Regions from separate parts of the Peribacillus sp. NPDC101481 genome, predicted to be linked through region 1. Evidence: riboswitches for the same ligand, from Rfam matches in the RefSeq annotation. Region 1 holds a riboswitch; the other holds the start of a gene.
The links. Region 1 has a riboswitch for cyclic di-AMP ahead of ACIROD_RS21815 (TrkH family potassium uptake protein). Riboswitches for the same ligand answer to the same signal wherever they lie in the genome.
Positions count from the first base shown of each region.

Region 2: linked by a shared signal. The riboswitch ahead of ACIROD_RS25880 (cation:dicarboxylate symporter family transporter) and the one ahead of ACIROD_RS21815 (TrkH family potassium uptake protein) in region 1 are both predicted to bind cyclic di-AMP.

Region 1 is NZ_JBIWNJ010000004.1:27,298-31,060, forward strand. Features, by position in the region: gene ACIROD_RS21800 (ABC transporter ATP-binding protein) at 1-646, opposite strand, end outside; gene ACIROD_RS21805 (TetR/AcrR family transcriptional regulator) at 764-1,363, shown strand; gene ACIROD_RS21810 (hypothetical protein) at 1,576-1,767, opposite strand; cyclic di-AMP (ydaO/yuaA leader) riboswitch at 2,099-2,241, shown strand; gene ACIROD_RS21815 (TrkH family potassium uptake protein) at 2,394-3,719, shown strand; gene ACIROD_RS21820 (potassium channel family protein) at 3,743-3,763, shown strand, end outside.
Region 2 is NZ_JBIWNJ010000010.1:8,325-12,087, reverse strand. Features, by position in the region: gene ACIROD_RS25890 (hypothetical protein) at 1-606, opposite strand, end outside; gene ACIROD_RS25885 (class I SAM-dependent methyltransferase) at 821-1,564, shown strand; gene ACIROD_RS25880 (cation:dicarboxylate symporter family transporter) at 1,624-2,883, opposite strand; cyclic di-AMP (ydaO/yuaA leader) riboswitch at 3,056-3,203, opposite strand; gene ACIROD_RS25875 (efflux RND transporter periplasmic adaptor subunit) at 3,405-3,763, opposite strand, start outside.

The DNA of each region.
Region 1 (3,763 bases):
TTCCTGCCGCGATGATTTCACCTTCACGCAGCATCGCCAGTTTATCGCATCGTTCCGCTTCATCCATCACATGCGTCGTGATGATGATCGTCTTATCATCTTCATTTCTTAAACGCTCAAGTTCCTCCCAAATCGATTGTTTCAGCAAAGGGTCTATTCCTACTGTCGGTTCATCCAAAATGAGAATCTCCGGATTTTGGATGAGTGCAACCGCCAGTGACAGACGGCGTTTCATTCCCCCGGAATAATGCGCAACCCGAACGCTCAAATCATTAGTCAGCTGTACGATTTCAGCTGCATATTGAATGCGTTCCCTTCGTTCCTTTTTCGAAAAACGGTATAGTTTCGCAAAAAATTCGAGATTTTCAGCTCCCGTCAGTTCTGTATATAAAGCATCGGACTGTGCCATATAGCCGACATCCATTAACAGTGCTTCATTTGGCACTTCATGATCCAGAACCGTGACTTTACCCGCATCAGGCTTAATCAATCCGACAATCATTTTAATCAAGGTGGTCTTTCCGCATCCGGATGGACCTAATAAGCCAAAAATTCCGTTTTTTTCAATATTCAGGCTTAATGGCTGAATGACCTTTTTCTGATGAAAACCCTTAGCAATCCCTTCAATGGAAATCGCATTTTTCATGCACACACATCCTCCCTCTTTAATTAACACGGTGTTGAGTGTATCATCATTCTAAGGTAGCATTCGTTCTAATACAATCAACACATTTGGAAAAATGTTTAGTGAAGGAGACATTCCATGGCATCGATTCATGAGGATATGGTACAAAAGACGAAAAAGCAGATACAACATCATTTTATTGCACTCGTTGAAGCAGAGGGGTTCTCACATGTATCAGTGAAGAAAATTGCAGAGCGTGCCAACATTAATCGGGGCACATTCTATTTGCATTACACAGATAAATATGAATTGATGGATCACTTACAGCAGGAATTGTTACATGAACTTCAAACACGCATTACTGCCATTTTGCCGAAAGAGGCTTTTTTGGCTCTTCATCAACAGCAACTTTACCCGCCTTTCATAGAGATTTTTCAATTCATCAGTGAACATGCTCACGCATTAAGGGCCATTCTAGGTGATCAGGGCGACCCTTCTTTTGCGAAAAAAATAAAACGGGTTTTCGGTGAAGTACTGTTGGAGCGTTTGATCAGCCTGCATCCAGCAGCTAAAGATGAAGCATTCCGCATGTATATGCACGCCTTCCTGACATCGGCGATTTTAGGGGTGATTACTGAGTGGCTAGAGAACTGTGAAAAACAAACGGCGGAAGAAATGGCGAAAATCCATTTTCAAATCTTGAACTTCATCAGCCAATTGCGCACATTCATCCAATGAACGATTCATTAAAGGCAGGTTCCATCAACATGCCTTTAAATCGGATTACATTTTTTCCTTCGCTTTTGCCTCTAAATAACCAACGCAAAAAAACTCATTATAATAAATGAGTTTCAAAGCAAAACAAGATATGGATTTTTCGCTCAGCATTCCGGATAGAACACAGGGAATAAATAATTGAATACCGCTAATGAATGTTGGATGCAGTTGATTTACCTTAGGGAAAACAATTTTAAGAACGGATTCTTTTTCTTATCCGTTATCCTTAACTCATCCATAATGATTTGATCCTCATGATCGGCTATCCATTTCCTTAGTGCATCTTTATCCTGGCATTGTGTTAAATATGTCTGGCCACCCTTGCCTGTAGCATTAATAACATATCTATTGAACGTCTTCTCCATAATTGCCCGCCTTTTTAATAAAATGTCTTGAATCTTTAAATACAAATGCAATGCTTTTTTCTTTATCATTTACAAAAGAAACATAAAATATATGTTAGAAAATTTTGATTGGCATCGCATGTTCTGCTTGAAATTATTGAATAAAGTACATCGATGCCGGTTATCATAATTGGATTAATCGAACCTATCATAATGTGCTAACTAATATTTGTCAATACGTTTTCTAAATGTAAATAAAACGTAAATTTTCAGTTTTGTTAAAGAAATATTTTTTTACGATTTAGGGGTTTACAACTGCTAAATGATGGGAGTAGAATACGTTTATCAATTTAATGCATTTCGGCCAAAACTCATGGAAATTGAGTACGGAGGACCCAATCATTTGGGGTTAATTCTGCCTTGCAGAAGGGATGAGATCAGCTCTTTCGCCATCCTACCCGTCAGCTAACTTCGTCGGCTAAAGCGAAGGAGGTCATAAGACCGCCTATTTCGGGAGCTTTTTTTGCACGCTTTTTGTGGCAATACAGCTATTCGATGTTTTCGCAGGTCTTTTTATTATGCCTTTAAAAAGATTCGAAAAGCAGATTGATGATTAAAAGTCATACAGTAGGGATGATCATTTGAGAATGACAAAATTGGATCCGCCAAAAATACTTGTACTTGGCTTTGCCATCCTGATACTTATCGGGGCCTATTTATTGACCCTGCCGATTTCCACAGAAAATGGCCATGGTCTTTCTTTTCTGGATGCTTTATTCACCTCGACTTCCGCTACATGTGTAACAGGACTGGTCGTTGTGGATACGGGATCGACCTTCACCACTTTTGGTGAGTTGGTCATCTTAACACTGATTCAGGTAGGCGGCTTAGGGTTCATGACATTTGCGACGTTTATCTTTTTCCTTTTAGGCAAAAAGATTTCTTTAAAAGGCAGGTTAGTTCTGCAGGAGTCGTTAAATAATCTATCCATGGCGGGTGTAGTCAGATTAGTGAAACGGCTTTTAATTTTCACGGCCATCATTGAAGGCATGGGTGCACTTATCTTATCGATTCGCTTTTCTTTTGACATGCCAATCGTTAAAGCGGTCTATTACGGGGTTTTTCATTCCATCTCGAATTTCAATAATGCCGGCTTCGATTTAATGGGGGAATTCAGGAGTTTGACCCCATATGTATCGGATCCATTCGTAACCCTTACCGTCGCCTTCCTCATCACGTTTGGAGGAATAGGTTTTATCGTAATGAATGAACTATATGAATATCGGAATACCCATCGTTTATCAGTACATACGAAGATCGTTCTAGCGACTAGCTTAACCCTTACGATTGCCGGAGCAATTTTAATCTTTCTATTCGAGTTCGGCAATGCCAAGACATTGCAGCCTTTATCTTTCATGGGTAAAACGCTGTCATCATTATTTCAATCGGTATCACCAAGGACGGCAGGCTCCAATACGCTGAATATCCCTGATTTAACTCAACCAACATTACTGCTCATCATTTTTCTGATGTTCGTCGGGGCATCACCCGGATCGACTGGCGGCGGGATTAAAACGACTACATTGGCGACGCTTGTCGGTACCGTTTGGTCACAGATTAAAGGAAAGGGTGATGTGGTATTATTCCGTCACCGCATTGTGAATGAAACGATTTTTAAAGCATTATCCGTTACATTCATTGGCGTATTCATGGTTTCACTCATCTCCATTCTGCTGACCATCACTGAAAGCGGAACTGACTTTTTGATGATTTTGTTCGAAGCCACTTCAGCTTTCGCCACCGTGGGACTTTCAATGGGTTTGACCCCGGAATTATCACCGGTCGGCCGGATGCTCATCATTTTCACGATGTTTGCAGGACGTGTTGGTCCTTTGACTTTTGCCTTTGCTATCGCCATGAGGCGCAAGCCAGATCCATTCCGACGTCCAAAAGGGAAAATCATGATTGGTTAATAATGAATGAAGGAGCGTAAAAGATGGGAAAACGACAATACGCC
Region 2 (3,763 bases), on a different contig from region 1:
AACATGCCGAAAGGAAAAAACGAGCCCCTCTGCCAGAATATGAGCCAAGGAAGCAATGATTTCTGCCGGAATCGCCGTCAGCTCTCTTTTCTTTCTGATTCCAAGCCAAGTCCTCTCTACTTTTAAAAGCTCCAGCTTTAGCGGAATCAGGCTTCCTAACATCATATAATATGTCGAAAGAGAACGAAAATAAATTTTATTGAACCAGCCATCATCCTGGGCAAGGTACACAAATTGATTATTCAATTTACGGAAAAATGGAGGATCCAGATGAGTTTTTGCATGCCCTAAATATAATAGTTCCGCTATTTCCCTTCCATCCAATTCATCCAACCCTTCTCTTTCTTCAAAATCGATCCAACAGAAATCTCCATATGCCCGGACATTTTCTTTAACGAGCTTCGCAATATCTTCAGATGAAGCACTCTCTAGCAGGACATTCAAATTGTATTCCCCGCCATTGAATTCATGTTTCAATAATAAGATGGAATCCAACGTATATGGCAGCGAATAGACGAATTCACGAAAATTGAGTCCATTAAAAAGGACAAACCGTTCAGAAGCCTGCATATACATATATAAGATATCATTGCTATCATTCTTCATAACCTGACCCCCTCCGAGCTCTTAATCAATAATATTATTTTACCAAACTTTTGGGTTTTCACGTAAGTTATATAACCCCCAATATTAATCATCATCAGCACCATGTGAATAATGCGAAACATGTACTCCATATTAACCCAAATGTTAAGGGACACACTCGACTAGCTCAAAGTATCCATATTATAGTAAGAATGAAGGATTGGAGGATTAAATCATGGATAAAATTGAAAAAGGTTTTATCATTAATTCTTTTCATGGAGCCGTTTCCGTCTATGCTGATGCAACTAAAAAAATAGGTCTGTGGCAATCAGAGAAATATGCATTCGAAAAATATTTAAATCAGGAAGATGCAATCCTTGATATCGGTTGCGGTACAGGAAGGACCACCTTCGCACTATATAAAAAAGGATTTCAAAATCTAACGGGAATCGACCTGACTCCTGCCATGCTTTATGAAGCCGAAAAAATAGCCCATGAATATAACCTGGACATACCCTTTATCCTTGGCGATGCAACCGACCTCCCTTTCAACGACTCATCATTCGATAAAGCAATCTTCGCTTTTAATGGTTTAATGCAAATTCCCCAGCGAAAAAACCGCACATTGGCTTTAAAAGAAATCAACCGTATTTTAAAACCTGAAGGGCTCTTCATTTTCACAACACATGACCGTGATAAAAACGAAAATTACCTGAACTTCTGGGAGCAAGAGGAAATGATTTGGTGTGTTGGTAAACAAGATGAGAGGCTTTATGAATTCGGGGATATTTTCACATCCGGAAAGACGCTTCAAGAAGATACTTACCTACATATCCCAACTAAACTTGAAGTACTTGAATGCCTGGAAGAAGCACGGTTCAAAGTTATCGAAAGCTTTTATCGAAGTGAATTATTCCATGAAAATGATGATGTCATCGCTTTCTCTTCCGATTGCCGCTTCTGGATCGTCCAAAAGTAAGGAAGCGCATTTTAATTCAAAAAAAATCCAGAGTGACATTTCACTCTGGATTTTTTGTATTAAGAAACTTGTTCTAATTCTTTTTTGGAAGGCGGGTTGAATTGACCTTCCCATTTAGAGATAACGATTGCCGCAAGTGAATTACCGATAACGTTTACTACTGTACGTCCCATATCAAGAATACGGTCAATACCGGCAATGAATGCTAGACCTTCAATAGGAATACCGACAGTTCCCAATGTCGCTAAAAGAACTACGAAAGATACACCTGGTACACCCGCAATCCCTTTGGATGTGATCATTAACACTAGCATTAGCGTAATTTGCTCATACATGCTTAAATCGATTCCGTACATTTGAGCGATGAAGATAGCTGCTAACGCTTGGTATAATGTAGAACCATCAAGGTTAAAAGAATATCCAGTCGGAATAACAAATGTAGCAATATGTTTCGGACATCCCGCTTTTTCCATTTTTTCCATGATCTTAGGAAGAACCGCTTCTGAACTTGCAGTAGAGAAAGCAAGAATCAATTCTTCTTTTAGAAGTTTAATCAACGTAAAGATATTGAATCCGACAAATTTCGCAATAAGACCAAGAATGACTATTACAAAGAAAATCATTGTTCCGTAAACAGAAAGCGCTAACTTTCCTAACGGAATTAAAGATTCCAAACCGAATTTGGAGATCGTCACACCGATTAGTGCAAATACACCGATAGGAGCGAATTTCATGACCATGTTAGTTAGGTAGAACATTCCTTCAGCTACACCTTGGAAGAAACGGAATACTGGTTTACCCTTTTCACCGATGGCCGCAATACTAAGTCCAAACAACACGGAGAAGAAAATGATCGCTAGCATATCGCCTTCTACCATGGCTTTAACTGGATTGGATGGCACAATGTGAACGATTGTATCTACGAACGATTCATGCTGCTTAGTTTCTGCTGTATCAACATAGGTAGAAATATCAGTTTGTTCTAGCTTGTCCATATTTACACCAACACCAGGCTGGATGATATTCGCTGAAATTAAACCAACAGCAATCGCTATCATAGTTACTACAACAAAGTATGATATTGATTTAGCTCCAAGTTTACCTACTGATTTTAAATCGCCTACACCTGCAACTGCAACGATAAGACTTGACACAATGATTGGTACTACAATCATTTTAATCATTCGTAGGAAAATGTCTCCGAATGGCTGTAAAAAGTTTTGGGCCGTCTCACTACCATAAAAAATGGCACCAACGATAATCCCTAAAATTAAACCAATGAAAATTTGGCTAGCTAAACTTAATTTGAATTTCTTCATTTACTTTCCTCACCTTCCATAAAGTCTTTGATGCAAAAACATTTTTGTCTCGGTAAGGGAAACAAGATACTAATAAAAGAAAGTAATTTTTCTTTTTTTGAAAAACTCTGTCTTTACGCCGAAAAAAAAGACACTTCATGTGTCGATTTCTTATTGGCGTGAATATTCACACATGTTCCCTTAAAGACGCTGACGAGGTTAGCTGTCGGGTTAGGAATTGGAAACACAAATGCCCTTTCATTTCTGAATTCACCCCTAGCGGATAAAATCCACAAAAATGGGTCCCCCGTTCTTGGAATAAGATTAAGCGAGTTAACTTATAATAAAATATTATACTAAAAATGATAATCTGTAAATATTTATTCGCATTAGTTCTAGAAAAAATCTTTAAATATATCTGAATATTCTGTATTAGAGACTATTGTATCTATAATTACTCTTCCCGATTTTTAATAATATAAGTTATATTGATATATAATTAATCACTAATTTGACATCACCTCTCTTGATGAAAGAAGCGGTTATTTTTCCAATACGCCAAGTAACAGATATCTTACTTTTTCCCTAGAGGTGAATTTTTTATAAGTTGCTGCCTTCACTTTTCCAAATTGGATTGGGGTAATGAAATAAGAATGGTTCTTCGACACATCCGGCTCCATTAGAATGACGTCACCTACCGACGGTCCGTTTATGATTTCTTGCTTCCCTTCAGCCTTAAGCCCTTTTGTAATGTAATGTTTATCCACATAGCCATTTTTAGTCAATTTGTAAATATAAGGCTGTTTATGGTTTTTTATGGCTTCTATAGGAATGGAGGGTACACCGGCTTTCTCATTGGTTATTACAGTAAGATTCACTTTGGATCCCACCAACAAAGCTT